3 regions of the Paenibacillus sp. FSL H8-0260 genome follow, and region 1 is predicted to be linked to each of the others. Evidence: riboswitches for the same ligand, from Rfam matches in the RefSeq annotation. Region 1 holds a riboswitch; each other region holds the start of a gene.
What was found. A riboswitch is a leader RNA that binds a small molecule or an ion and turns the genes downstream of it on or off. The one in region 1 is predicted to bind cyclic di-AMP.

Region 1 (4,934 bases):
GTCCTTCTCTGGAATAAAAGCATGCTTGCAGCCCGGCACCTTCGCTGAAACGATTTTACGAATTCGCTCCCCAGCATGGTCCGGGTCCGTAAGAATAATAACCCCTCTACGTTCCATAGCAAGCGCGATCTTAGCAATTACAGTCCGGTTTACAGCAGAGCCGCCTGTCTCAATGGTATCCGCTTCTACAGCACGCTTAATGGCTACGGTATCGCTTTTGCCTTCAACGACGATTAATTCCTTAATCATATTTCTTGACTCCTTCCAAAAAAAGCAAAAAGAAGAGGATTCGCTCCTCTTCTTTTGGTTAAAGAATGTATAAGTGATGAGCGGTTGCTCTGCGATCAACGAAATGATCATCCAGCGTTCCTTAACGGTTATCATCACTATAGCTTATCAAAGGATTTTTTGCAAAAGCTTCAGTTCTAGTTAAGCTCAGGTTTCACAGGTCCAATCACATAAACGGTACGTGATTTACGGCCGAAATTACGAGCATGGCTCAGGGAATCATAATAGACATCCACTTTATTGCCTTTAATGGCACCGCCAGTATCCTCTGCACGGCGGAATCCAAGCCCATCGATATAAACCCACCAGCCAATAGGAATTACATTCGGATCTACTGCAATTGTACGACCTTCCGTTACGCGTGTTCCGGAGGCAGTTTTAGTACCTATCCCTGGCTCTTCTGACGAATAAGCTGTCATGGAGACGTTCTTAATCATCTTCTTGTACTCAAAGTCTACGCCAGCCTTGCTTGTGACGTTCTTAGTCTTAGCGCTAACTTTAGTCGTTTTGGAGGTAGTGCTTGATTTGGAAGTTGTTGTAGCTTTAGCAACTACAGTAGGCTTAGGAAGTGCTTTAGTACCAACGGCAATGATCTTATCTTTTGTTACCGTTTGTACTTCCTTGCCGATCATGCGCATAGAGGCCAGTTCTCCGTCTTGATAGATCTTTTCAATATGCTGAACCATGACGCCTGGTTTGCCTGCCTGTGCCACTCTAACTGTTCCCACAGTAAGGGAGGGATCTGCTGTCTTAATAACACGGAAAGGTAAGTTAGTTGTTCGCTGTACCGTTTGCTTGTTGATACGAACGATCTTAATCTCCATGTCAGCAGAGATGGTGGTGTCTAACGAAGGAAAAATCTTATCATAGCCTTCTAGGTTGATACCCAGTTTGTCAATCGCTTGACCGATAGTGTCTTCGGTCGTATATAACGTTTTTGTTGCTCCGTCCGCAGTAAGGCTAAATTTCTGCGCACGATTGATAACGACACGGTCACCGTCTTTTATTTCATCACTCAGACCTAAAGATAATTCATCATGCGGCTGCAGCGAAATTTGCTCTTTCTCCAACACATCACCAAGAAGTGCTTCTCGCGTTTCAAGTGTCTGTGTTTGCCCGTCTATTACTAAAACTAATTGTTTATTACTTTGACCGTGTACGTACAGCAGAATTAACAGCGCGATTGCGATTGAAATCACACCTGCAAGTAAAAGTACGCGAGTATTTACTTGCTCCCACCGTAATGCGAAAGACCTGCTGGATGACTGCGAATCATGGGATACCTCTGGTTGGAATAAGCCCATTCTCTCCATCCTCCTTACATAGCCTCGTCGTCAATTTGTATATCATGAGGACTGAATTTCTTTGACGAAACTATTTGAGATTGTCACAGGATACGCACGTATTAACTTAGCGTCTCCTGCTCATGGATCGCCTGCTCGGCACAGCTACTCCCACACCTGTTATATAACAGTATGCGGGCAACATTCAGTTTATTCAAAAATAAAGAAGCCTAAAAAGAGTTCTCTTGAGGACTCTTTCGTGGCTTCTCCGATGTCAGAATACGCGGGAATGTTTGTGCACGAGGTTGCCTCTCTTACTTGCGCTTACGGGGTTAGCTGTCGGGTTCGGACGAAAGAGAGACGCCCTATTTCAGGTCACCCGCTCACGGCGGTTGCCCTTAAATTCACCCCAAAGACCACGTGAAGAAATCAAATATTGTTCTGCGGCAATTCCTAGTCGTATTCAAGATACAGGCATGCGGCAGTTCAATATTGGTTCCCCCGTTCTCCATACGGAGACTCAGCGAGACGATCCATGAATCAATGGCTGTCACAATAACAACAGCTCACATCACTGAAAAGATGATATCCTGTTTTGATGCATGTTGTAAAGGACGATTCAACCACGTTTACGCAAATATATGGTTAAAATATTGTAATAATCAGCCGTTTTTATATTAAAAAAGTTTAATATATCGGCCATTCTCTATTTTTCACCCGTTTTACTCCTGTTTTCAGACAATCCCAAATCGTTCCAGTGCGTTCGCATACGTAATTTTAGCCAATTCTTCCCATGTTAACCCTTTAATTTCAGCCGCAGCCTCTGCTACTAACTTCACATGAGCACTCTCATTTCGCTTGCCTCGGAAGGGGTGTGGAGTCAAATATGGAGCGTCTGTTTCGATCAATAATCTGTCCAATGGCGTCTGTGCAAGCACCTCTTTAGGCACTCTGGCATTTTTGAACGTGATCGGTCCTCCAAATGACAAATGAAATCCTAGATCTAGACACATTTTTGCGGTTTCCCAGCTGCCTGAGAAAGAATGCATTACGCCACCAATTTCATTTGCTTTTTCCTCCCGTAAAATCCGTACGACATCTTCATGGGCATCACGGTCATGTATACAGATTGGCATTTTTAGTTCACGGGCTAGTCCAATTTGTTTGCGGAAGACCTCCTGCTGCACATCCTTGGGAGAGGTATCCCAATAATAATCCAACCCAATCTCTCCGATGGCCACCACTTTCTCATGGCTGCAAAGAGAGGCGATCCAATCGAGGTCCCCCTCTTTCATATCAATCGCATCCTGTGGATGCCAGCCCACCGCTGCATAAATATAATCATAAGATTCAGCCAGCTTCATCGTTGAAGGGATCGTTTCCCGATTAAATCCAATATTGATCATCTTGCTAACTCCGGCCTCTACTGCACGAGCTATAACTTCCTCGCGATCCTCGTCGAATTGAGGCGCATCTAAATGTGTATGTGTGTCGAACAGATACATTTTAAAGCTCACTCCTTGTTGTTTTTATCAATAGTTCCATAAATATTTGTATTATTTTGCAAAAATCTCTGCTACAGAAGAGGGCAACCGTGTAAGGGCTTTTTTCAGCTTATCCTGTGGGAAATATAGGTGATATCTGCCACGATGAATCCCGCTTATTGAGCGTACAATATCCGATACCTCTGAAATTTCCCGCAATTGCTCATTGCGATCAAGCAGTAAAATTTGATTATTGTCGAAGGCTGCTCCTGGACGGAACACATCATAAGGCAAATCTGTCGGATAATCAATCTCTAAGTCATATTCTGGGTTAAGTCCCGCTCCCGCAAAACTGCTGCGGATTTCCGTAATCATATCTGTATCCAAATTCTCGATCTCTACATATTTATACAGTTTACGATGAATAAAACGGGTACACAAGTCGCTTAATAACTCATCTTCTTCAAGGGTCCATTGCATAAAGGCAGTCTGTACCAGTGCCTCATCAAGCATTAAATATTGCTTCACTGTTACTTCTCCTCGAAAGAGATCTTCCAGCGGAGCGATCATAAAGCGAAATTTGTACTCCTCTTGGAACAATTCTTTAGCTCTACGGAAGATTTGACGCAAAATAATTTCAGAGCTGCGCGTCACCGGATGAAAATATACCTGCCAGTACATTTGATAACGCGACATTAAATAATCTTCAATGGCATGCATACCTGATTCTTTTACTACAATCCGCCCATTATAAGGACGAAGCATTCTCAAAATCCGATCAATATCGATGGTTCCATAGTTTACACCTGTATAGTACGCATCACGCAGCAAATAATCCATACGATCAGCATCTAGCGGACTGGAAACCAAATTGACAACAATTTCATGCTCATATGTCTTAGAGATAACTGAGGCTACTTTACGAGGAAAATCTTCCTCCACATCACGCAATATTTCGGTGATCTCCGTGTCCTCCAAAATAATTCGGCAGGTCCAATCCTCATGGTTCATTTCAAAAGCTTCTTCTATAGAATGTGAAAATGGACCATGCCCTAAATCATGCAGCAAAGCCGCACACAAAGTAAGCAAACTTTCTTCAGGAATCCAATCCTTATACCCGCTGCGCTCAAATTGCGAAATGATTCGGCGTGTAATTTCATATACTCCTAAAGAATGAGAAAAACGACTATGCTCTGCACCATGAAAAGTGAGATATGAGGTACCTAACTGGCGAATCCGGCGTAAACGCTGAAATTCTTTTGTATTAATTAGTCGCCAAATAATCGTATCCTGTACGTGAATATAATTATGAACGGGATCCTTGAAAACTTTTTCTTCCGTGAGCGGCTGCTTCATGAGATCAACTCCTTCTAATAATTTAATATGATTTTAACTAATATCAGTATATAATAAGTAATTATGTCGTACTTTGTCGAAAAGTATCATTTTTGGTCTTGGTAAATCGACAAAATGCTTTCAGGGTAATTCTTAATTTTTATAGGGACATTCAAAGTTCTTATGGAAATTTTCTTATTCGGCCTATGAAAAAAGGTTGACTGATTTGGGAATCGTTGGTATTATAAGTATCATAAAACAGTGAACAATGTCGAATAATGACGTTTTTGGAACATTGAGAGGAGTAACGATTGTTATGATGAAATCAACAGGAATTGTAAGAAAAGTGGACGAACTTGGACGGGTTGTTATTCCTATTGAATTACGCCGTACACTTGGCATTGGCGAAAAGGACGCACTGGAAATTTACGTTGATGGCGAACGGATTATGCTTAAAAAGTATGAGCCTGCCTGCATTTTCTGTGGCAACGCTGAGAACGTAACTTACTTTAAAGGAAAAATAGTTTGTCATGAATGCATATCT
Region 2 (4,934 bases), 1.0 Mb from region 1:
GAAACATATTGTGGACGGATCGGTGTGGGGAAATAAATATAATGGTGTGGCTGCTGTAACTAATGTTGGGGATGACATGAACTGGACGGGGCATGGGTTAGCTCAAGCCAATCTGTATGGATATGGGAGATTAATTTGGAATCCGGAGCTGACGGCAAAAGAAATAGCTGAGGAATGGATTCGCCTTACCTTTGGCACTGATGAAGGTCTAGTGGCTGCTATTCGCGGGATGTTAATGGACTCATGGAGGATTTACGAATCTTACACAGCTCCATTAGGTGTGGGCTGGATGGTTAATCCGGATCATCATTATGGGCCGAATGTGGATGGATATGAATACGCCAAGTGGGGAACGTACCATTATGCGGATCATAAGGGCATTGGTGTGGATCGTTCAGTCAAATCGGGAACGGGGTATAGCGGACAGTATATAGGTCTTAATGCATCAAATTATGAGAATCTAGCGTCTTGTCCAGAAGAGCTGCTGCTGTTCTTCCATCATGTTCCATACACGCATGTTCTGCAATCGGGACAAACGGTTATACAACATATCTACGATACTCATTTCGAGGGGGCAGAGCAGGCTGCACAGCTTCTAGCAACATGGGAATCACTTGAAGGCAGCATGGATAGTGGATTGTATGTGCAAGTGAAGCAACGTCTTGAAGAGCAAGCAGAGCATGCGCAGGAATGGAGAGATCGGATCAATACGTATTTTTACCGCAAGAGCGGAATTGAGGATCTTAAAGGCAGAAAGATTTATTAGATTTTGAACCGAGGGATGATGATAGTGAGCCTCACGATTAGAGCGATTTTGAAAGATTTAATGGGAACTGTGGAACAGGTAGAAGGGACTGTGGATATTCTGAACCCAGGGGAACCGGAAACTGAAGTCACAGGGATTATTACGGCCTTTTCTGCCACACAAAATATTGTGGAGCAAGCAATAGCGTTAGGAGCCAATTTGCTGATCACGCATGAAGGTGTATTTTATAGCCATCACGCGGCGAACGAGTGGTTAGAAGGTGATCCGGTTTATCATGCGAAAAAAAGTCTGATCGAACATTCCCCAATAGCTATTTTTCGTTATCATGATTATTGGCATCGGCAAGAGCCGGATGGGATTATGATGGGTTTGCTGCGAGAGCTGGATTGGTCAGACTATGTGGAAGAGCAGCAAGCGGCTGCTACGATTCTCACTATTCCTGCTATGACTGTAATGGAAGCTGCTCAGTATATTAAAAGTAAGCTAGGCATCTCTTATGTACGCGCTGCTGGTGACCTGTCTCTGTCCTGCAAACGCGTAGGGATATTAGTAGGTTACAGAGGAGGCGGGACGATGGCTATTCCGCTTTTTAATGATCACAATCTTGATTTAATTATTGCTGGAGAAGGACCAGAGTGGGAGACTCCGGAATATGTGCGGGATGCAGGGCACCAAGGAAAATCTAAAGCGCTCATCATGTTAGGTCATGCGGAGAGTGAAGCGCCGGGGATGAAATATTTAGCTGAAATCTTAGCAGACAAATATCCCATGCTTCCTACCCGGTTCATTGCTGAACAACCCATCTATCAGATGGTTTAATCTGGGGAAATTAAGAGTACGGAATAAATAAACATATTATGGAGAAAATGAAGGGAAACAGGTCACTGAGAAAGGAGTGTTTCAATGGAAATTCCTTTGGAGGCTGATGAAGTATTAAGTCGGATCAAAAAGCTGCAAAGCGACGGAAGCTCAATCAGTAAAAAACAAGTAAAGCAAAGCGACCCAGAGCTTATGAGAAGTGCGCTGTTCTTTTTTCCAAGCTGGGAGCATGCATTGAAAAACGCCGATCTTTTGTAGCCATAGTATTGTAAAAGGAAGCTAAGTGGACAGGGGGAGATCTCTGATTCTGCTTAGCTTTTTTCTTTTTTATGAAATCATTCGTGCTGTTCATGTGAAATAATATTAACAAGCTTGCCAAACGGATCGGGGACATAGAAACGACGAACACCCCAAGGTACAGAAACTGGCCCAATATTGGTATTGAAGATTGTCGTTTCTTATTAAATAGGAAAGTACTGGTGAATCACCCCCTTTTTCGCTTGCTTCAGAGCTGTTTTTCTAAAGAAAACGAGTAAACAAGAGCAAAAGAAAGAGAAAATGAAGAGTATGCTTAATATGAAATGAAAAGCATTGCTTTCAACATTATTTTGACCAGAGCCCTCCTTTACAAGAAAACCTTACAAGAGTATGATTCATCTCAGAACTGAGAATTATCTTAAATTTACAATTACATAAGCAATCCGCTTAATTTCCGTTTCTGGAAAGCGGGGGAACCAACAACTGGCAGCCGATGTGAGAGTCGGCACTGGTTATGGGGTGAATCCTGTTCCGGGTGCATAATATGCATCCCTGCAGGTAGGGCAACTCTCACTGCCCGAATCCGACAGCTAACCTCGTAAGCGTATGGAGAGAGGATGAATGGCGTGTTTAGTGATGAATAGCCACAGAGAATCCCTCTGTGGTTTTTTGCTGCGTTTTTAAGCAGATATAGTCGTAGAATTTATTATGAAAGAGGTGTTACCTTTGCCTATCGCTAAACTGAACGGAACTTCGCTCTATTATGAAATCAATGGAACTGGCACTCCGGTTGTGTTTATCCATGGACATGGATTAACACACAGTATGTTCAAACCACAGCTGGAGTATTTTTCCGATAAATATAAAGTGATTTTGTGCGATTTACGGGGGAATGGCAAGTCTGGTAAACTGTTGGAGGCCCCACATGAGATTATTGAGACGCAATGTCTGGATCTGATTATGCTGTTGAATGACCTAGGTATCCGTGAAGCAGTTTTTGTAGGAATCGCCTATGGTGGCTTAGTCGTTCAGCATATTGCCAAACAATATCCTGAGCGTGTAAAAGCAATTGTGGTCGCGGATAGCTTTTGTAGGACTCACGGATCAACAATAGTAGGGAAAATACAAACTATGGCAGCATATTGCAGTTTACTAATGTATTATCTCCCAAGCGAGCTGGTGTTGCCTTCGATTCGGATGATGTACCGAGAGCGCTGGAGTCTGGCCTACAATGAGATTAGAAGAGGACTGCTGGACAAACGCCCCCGGGAGTTATATCGGCAAAGGCTGGCTACGAGCCATGTTGATTACACCAGATGTTTAAAGGCTTTTAAACGTCCTGCATTATGTATTGTGGGGGACTTTAATGAATTTGGAGTGAATTGTATGAAGGAAATGGTGTCTCAGCTGCCGCAGGCGCAGTTGGCGATTATTCCGAACGCATTAGATCCAAGTAATCTGTGCCAGCCGGAGCAATTCAATGCGATTCTTCAGCGTTTCTTAGAGAAGCAGCAGGGCAGTCAGCAGATTAGCTGATCTATAGGGAGACCTTCACAAGCGAAGCGTTTAAGTGAGAAAATAGGCGACCCATAGCCAGGGCGGAATGAGCTGGCTATGGGTCGTCTTTCTGGGAAGAACTTTAGGGGAATTCTCCCTAAAATGAAGGAGATTATGGCTCCTAGAACGTAGATTAGGGAAATCCTCCCTAATAATAGGATGTTTTTAGGAAGGATTTCCCTAATATAATGGACATCCAACTAAAGGCTGGCTTATCAGTAGTAAAATCTACGAATGAGCCAGCCTTTGGCTATTTTACTAACCGATGGATGTTGAACATTTACAAGCATATTGTACCTAGAACGCCACTTAATGTCCCACCCTACCACAGCATCAAATATAGCTCACCCGACGTGGGAAAGAACGGTAGACCTAAGTAGTGATAGTAAGTGTATAGAGGAAGGCGTAACAAGCAGCACATCTGCTACTCTTGCTTTTTGTACAATGCGATCTACTCGTGTAAGATTAAGATAATTCATACTAAAGGAGCTGAGTCATGATGTCTCAAGCTGAAACTATAAAACTGACTTCATTATCTTCAAAAGGGGGCTGCGGCTGCAAAATCGGTCCCGCCGATCTCATGCAGGTTATTCGCAGTCTGCCACCAACTGTTCCTAACCCGGATCTACTAGTAGGTCTTGATACTAGTGATGATGCAGGGGTGTATCGTTTAAGTGATGAATTAGCGTTAGTGCAAACTGTTGATTTTTTCACGCCGATCGTGGATGATCCCTATTCATTTGGTCAAATTGCAGCAGCCAATGCATTAAGCGATATATATGCGATGGGTGGAAAGCCGCTTACGGTGCTTAATATTGTGGCTTTTCCTATTTCTGTTTTAGATAAAAGCGTTCTTGGTGACATTTTGCGCGGTGCAGCGGATAAAGTACAGGAAGCAGGAGCTACTCTTGTGGGCGGACATTCCATCGACGATAAAGAGCCCAAATTCGGATTGGCCGTTACGGGCCTTGTGCATCCTGACAAAGTAAGAACGAATGCGGGCGCCAAGGTGGGAGACAAGCTGATTCTAACGAAGCCTATCGGTGTGGGGATCTTAACAACTTCCATTAAAAAGGATCAGCTATCTCCTGAAGAAACCACACGCCTTACGACAGTAATGTCTACTTTGAATAAAAAAGCGGCTGAAATCATGGAGCCTTATGATGTACATGCTTGTACAGATGTTACCGGATTTGGGCTACTGGGACATGCCTCGGAAATGGCTAAAGGGAGCGGCACGGGCCTGATCATTCGTCAAGGCGATGTACCGATGCTGCCAAGAGTAAGAGAGCTTGCGGAACAGGGATTTGTTCCAGGAGGCACTAAGAATAACTTTGCCCATCTGGAAGGCAGCATTCTTTATCCGGAAGAGATGGACCAACTAAGCCGCTATATTCTATGTGACGCTGTGACTTCTGGCGGATTGCTGATCTCTGTGGCCCCCGAACAAAGCGAAGATTTGCTAAAAGAGTTAGTAGATGCAGGGGTAGAAGCGGCATTGATCGGAGAGGTAACGGAAGAGCATCCGGGTCAG
Region 3 (4,934 bases), 2.6 Mb from region 1:
CCACTCCATATTCTGCATAAGCCTCGTTAAATGCGGTGTACCAAGCAGTCTCCGTGTCGATAATCGTTCCGTCAAAATCAAAAATAATTCCTTTGATCACAATCAACCATCTCCCTCGTATTATGTTTGGTTAGAATATCTTACGCAAAACCTTCTGCATATTCTACAAAAAGCTATTTCGGCTTGCGTTTGACTATAAAAACCATAACAAAGCCCTTCTACTGACGTCAAGCACGGTAGATAACATGCCACGTAATGATAACGATTACAATCAATGTGGACAAACCTGGATTTTTGCATCACCTGAACATCTTAATACATAACAGTAATCAGATTCAAAAAAACACCACAATCCTATGTGCTTCAAGGGATTCCTTCTGCCAAGTTTGTTATCAAGACAAGCTCCCTCTCTTTCTCTCGATTGCTGTTATTTAGAGTATTTTTCCAAGCAGCTAAAAATAATTCAAAATAATTTTAAACACATCCTTTTTACTTGATTGTACAAATCAAATTACGGGGTTATTTTTTGTCCATTGAGTAAAAAGAGGCTTTAATTTATGATATATTTTAATCGAGAATGATTATCATTATTGGTGGTCGTTACATATAATAGGGAGGCAATAAGATATGAACAAGGTACGACAGTCCTTCGCTGTAGTATGTGTACTATTTTTGCTGAGTACATTGCTACTGGCGTGCGGAAACTCAAAGGAACAATCCTCTGCCAATAGTAAGGTGAACGCAACCGGGAACTCTTCCGCTGCAACCGCGGTACCTTCAGCAGAACCCTCAGATAGCAGTACAGATGAAGCAGCAGCGACTACCCGCTCCTATACAGATTACATAGGGCATACTGTAGAGATTCCGGTGAATCCGCAGCGAATTATCTATTCTGGAGAAACTTATGGCGATTTGCTCGCACTTGGTGTGCAGGCGGTAGGTTATCCTCTTTCTATGGGTGAAGGCCAGGTTTTTGAAGATCAATTACAAGGTGTGGAGGATGTAGGCTTCCCTATCAATCTGGAAAAAACATTGGAGCTTCAGCCTGACCTGATCATCTATGCGGGCACAGATGAAGCTGATTTTGAACAGCTCTCCAAAATTGCACCCACTATAATATTTGATACCTTTGCCCCACTCCAGGAACGTATGCTGGACATTGGTGGAATTGTTGGTAAAACGGCTGAAGCAGAAGCATGGCTTGCGCAGTATAAAACCGCTGAAGAGAACATGTGGAAGCAATTGAAATCCGCAGGCATGAAAGAGGGCGAAACGGCTGCGGTCTTCACTTATTATCCAGGAGACAGACTGTTTATAATGGCAGCAACCGGACTTTCCCAGGTACTCTATGGGGAGAATGGCTTCAAGGCAACTCCAGCTATTCAGACGATCCTTGATGAAGGTAAAGGGTTCCAGGAAGTATCCATGGAAGTCCTGAAAGAATATGCCGGAGACCGGATATTCCTCTTGACTCCAGTGGCAGAAGAAGCAAAACAATCCACAGAGAATCTATTAAAGAGCCCTATCTGGAAGAGCCTTCCTGCTGTCAAGAACGGATATGTCTATACACAAGACATCATGAAGACTTCAAGTGATGCGACAACAAGAGAATGGCTGCTTGGCGAAATTCCACAGCTATTGAATATGAAATAACCTTCTGTGATGAAGAGTTTAACACAAGGCTGATAAAAAACTGCAAGAAGCATGTCAACAGCTGTTGATATGCTTCTTTTTTTTATATACAATGAATTCATTGATAATCATTCTCACCAAATGAACGGAGGCTGAACCCATGCTGCATACATCATCGTCCTGCCCCCCACTCCACTCTCTGCTATTTCAGCTAAACGAGGCCGAACTGATGATTCAAGCTGCCGATTCAAGCTCTATAACGCGTACAACCCAGGACTATACCCTTCTCATATTTACTGGAGGGAACGGACAATTGAACCTCGATGATCAAAGCGTGATACTAAGTACGGATAAATGTTATCTACTATCTCCTGGAATCTCCTATAGTACGGACAACCAGGAGCTGACGTTGTATTATTACCTCATCACCTTTACAGCAATTTATACAACCAAGCTTCCTAAACGATATTCTGGAGAGCTGCTTTCCGGCAGACGGGAGTTAATTGTGCACCCGTTCACCAAGGTAATCCGACTAGTCGAAGACCTGCTCATGAACAGGAATAACACCGATGATGTACAACAATTCAAGCGACAATTAAAATTCCAAGAATTGCTGCTGCTACTTTTTGAGCATAATTACCCTTCCAAACACCTGCCAAGTCCTACGGAATCCGTAGAAAAGACCATAACATTCATTCAGGAGCATTATACAGAGAGTATCACCGTGAAGCAGTTAGCTGAACTGGCGGGAATATCAATCTGGCAATATACACCGATCTTTCAGCAGCTTACGGGTAAAAAGCCGCTTGAATACCTGACGGATCTGCGCATTAATCATTCCAAACGATTCCTGCAGGAATCGACTGAACCACTGCGGGAAATCGCCAGACTGGTCGGCTTCTCGGACGAATACTATTTCAGCCGCCGCTTTCGGCAAAAAACCGGAGTTACACCCGGACAATATGCACATCAGAAAGGTCGTAAGCTTACCGTCAAGGATTGGACGGGTCATGAGGTGGAGATTCCAGAGCGAGCGAAACGTATTGTCTATCATGGCGAAACACTTGGCGACCTTCTCGCGTTAGGCGTAAAGCCTATCGGTGGAGATGAAGCATTCGCCCGGAACAGCGTCTATAAACATCGGCTTAAGAAGCTCGCCAACGTCGGGTTTCCACTGGACCCGCAGTTGACCGCTTCCCTAAACCCAGATTTGATCATTTTGGCAAATAGTGATGAAAGAGCCTACAGAGCAGTTTCTGGTATCGCTCCGACACTCACCTTTGATTCATTTGCGCCTCTCGACAACCGAATGCGGACATTAGGCAGTTGGCTAGGTAAACAGCGCGAAGCCGAAGCATGGCTGGAGTCATTCACAATCAAAAACGCTGCCATTTGGCAGCAGCTTTACACGACAACCCTCCAAGTTGGAGAAACCGCCTCTGCTTTGGTCTATGATCATGGAGATCATCTGTATGCTATGGGAATGTCCGGATTCTCCACTGCGCTTTATGCCCCATGTGGTTTACAACCGACCGAAGAGATCCAGGCCATATTGGACGAAGAGTTAGGGTTCGCCGAAGTTGATCCAACGCGACTGCCTGCCTACGCCGGAGATCATATCTTCATGTTCATTCCGGAACGCAAAGACTCGCGAGCTGCGATGGAACGGCTACTAGACAGTTCACTTTGGAACAATCTCCCGGCAGTACGTCAGGGACATGTTTATCTGCTCGACGGAAGCAAATGGAACTCTAGTGATGCGTTAACCCGGGAGAAGCTGCTAACGCTGTTGCCTAAACTACTCGGCGGAAGTAGCGCTAGCAATTGAAAGTGAATCCAGGATTCTCTTTTGACTTTTCAAAACTTGATAGGGTATACTTTATCTACGCTTAATTTCCAACTTTTACAGTTGAAAAGCGGGGGAACCAGTTAATTGGGGCGAATCATTGAGCATTAGAATGTAGGGTACCATCTTACCCGAGTCCGTCAGCTAACCTCGTCAGCAGTGGATGGGTCTGCTTTTCATGTTATTTACATAACCAGAGACCCTTGCTAAGGGTCTCTTTTTGTGCTTTTTTGGACCCTGCTGGCAGTAGATTGGCCTTTGACACTAAGGCTCCCTCATTTCTCACACTACGAGACAAAGGAGAGATGTACGTGCAAAAGGTAAAGTACTTCACGGATATTAACAAAATAGCTATGTTGTCTGAGCTGGAAAAAGAGAATCTGAAAGAAATTACGGACAAATTTGTTTTTCGTGTAAATGACTACTATCTGTCTTTGATTAACTGGGATGATCCAAATGATCCCATCCGTAAGCTGGTTATTCCTAACGAAGGTGAACTGCTGGAGTATGGGCGCTGGGACGCCTCCGATGAGGACACGAATTATGTGGTACCTGGTTGTCAGCACAAGTATAGAACCACTGCACTACTGATTGTATCCGAGGTCTGCGGGGCTTATTGCCGCTACTGTTTCCGTAAGCGTCTGTTCCGAAATGACGTGAAAGAGGCGATGGCTGATGTCTCTCCGGGCTTGGAGTATATCGCAAATAATCCGGAGATTAACAACGTACTTCTTACGGGCGGGGACAGTTTAATTCTCTCCACACCGAAGCTAAGATCCATTATTGAAAATCTAAGAAGCATTGAGCATGTTAAGATCATTAGACTGGGTTCCAAAATTCCCGTATTTAATCCGATGCGGATCTCTGAAGACGAAGAGCTGCTGGAGCTGATTCGTACTTACTCTACCGAAGACAAACGAATCTATGTTATGGCGCACATCAATCATCCTCGTGAAATTACACCTGAAGCCAAAAAAGCATTTAAAGCTCTCCACAACGCAGGGGCAATTGTCGTAAATCAGACCCCCATCCTCAAAGGCATCAACGATGATCCCGTTATTTTAGGGGAACTACTGGACCGGCTTTCATGGGCTGGCGTTACACCCTACTACTTCTTTGTGAACCGGCCCGTAGCCGGAAACCGGGATTTCGTATTACCGCTCGAGCAAGTCTATCAAATTGTAGAAGAAGCCAAAGCCAGAACCTCAGGACTTGGCAAAAGAGTACGCTTATCCATGAGCCACACCTCAGGAAAAATAGAAATTCTCGCCATTGATAACGGAAAAGCCTATCTCAAATACCATCAATCCAGAGATCAGGAATACGGAAAATTTATGATTCTAGATTGTCCAAAGGACGCCGAATGGTTCGATGACCTGCCTGGGAATGAGCAATATTGGACACCACCTGTGAAAAAAAACGATGCTATTATTTCTGTTAATGATTTATCAGGCGA

Region 2: it holds a riboswitch for cyclic di-AMP, as region 1 does, so the genes downstream of both, MHI51_RS26090 (alpha/beta fold hydrolase) here and MHI51_RS00190 (3D domain-containing protein) in region 1, are expected to answer to the same signal.
Region 3: it holds a riboswitch for cyclic di-AMP, as region 1 does, so the genes downstream of both, MHI51_RS11415 (KamA family radical SAM protein) here and MHI51_RS00190 (3D domain-containing protein) in region 1, are expected to answer to the same signal.

What each region holds. Positions count from the first base shown of each region.
Region 1 is NZ_CP150298.1:39,219-44,152, reverse strand. It holds gene rnmV (ribonuclease M5) at 1-249, opposite strand, end outside; gene MHI51_RS00190 (3D domain-containing protein) at 426-1,592, opposite strand; cyclic di-AMP (ydaO/yuaA leader) riboswitch at 1,878-2,107, opposite strand; gene MHI51_RS00185 (TatD family hydrolase) at 2,306-3,076, opposite strand; gene MHI51_RS00180 (HD domain-containing protein) at 3,128-4,411, opposite strand; gene MHI51_RS00175 (AbrB/MazE/SpoVT family DNA-binding domain-containing protein) at 4,707-4,934, shown strand, end outside.
Region 2 is NZ_CP150298.1:5,885,016-5,889,949, reverse strand. It holds gene MHI51_RS26110 (alpha-glucuronidase family glycosyl hydrolase) at 1-766, shown strand, start outside; gene MHI51_RS26105 (Nif3-like dinuclear metal center hexameric protein) at 791-1,585, shown strand; gene MHI51_RS26100 (hypothetical protein) at 1,670-1,843, shown strand; partial or broken gene MHI51_RS26095 (glyoxalase) at 1,921-2,031, opposite strand; cyclic di-AMP (ydaO/yuaA leader) riboswitch at 2,278-2,464, shown strand; gene MHI51_RS26090 (alpha/beta fold hydrolase) at 2,570-3,379, shown strand; gene selD (selenide, water dikinase SelD) at 3,900-4,934, shown strand, end outside.
Region 3 is NZ_CP150298.1:2,609,702-2,614,635, reverse strand. It holds gene MHI51_RS11430 (HAD family phosphatase) at 1-100, opposite strand, end outside; gene MHI51_RS11425 (ABC transporter substrate-binding protein) at 628-1,653, shown strand; gene MHI51_RS11420 (helix-turn-helix domain-containing protein) at 1,793-3,460, shown strand; cyclic di-AMP (ydaO/yuaA leader) riboswitch at 3,509-3,650, shown strand; gene MHI51_RS11415 (KamA family radical SAM protein) at 3,784-4,934, shown strand, end outside.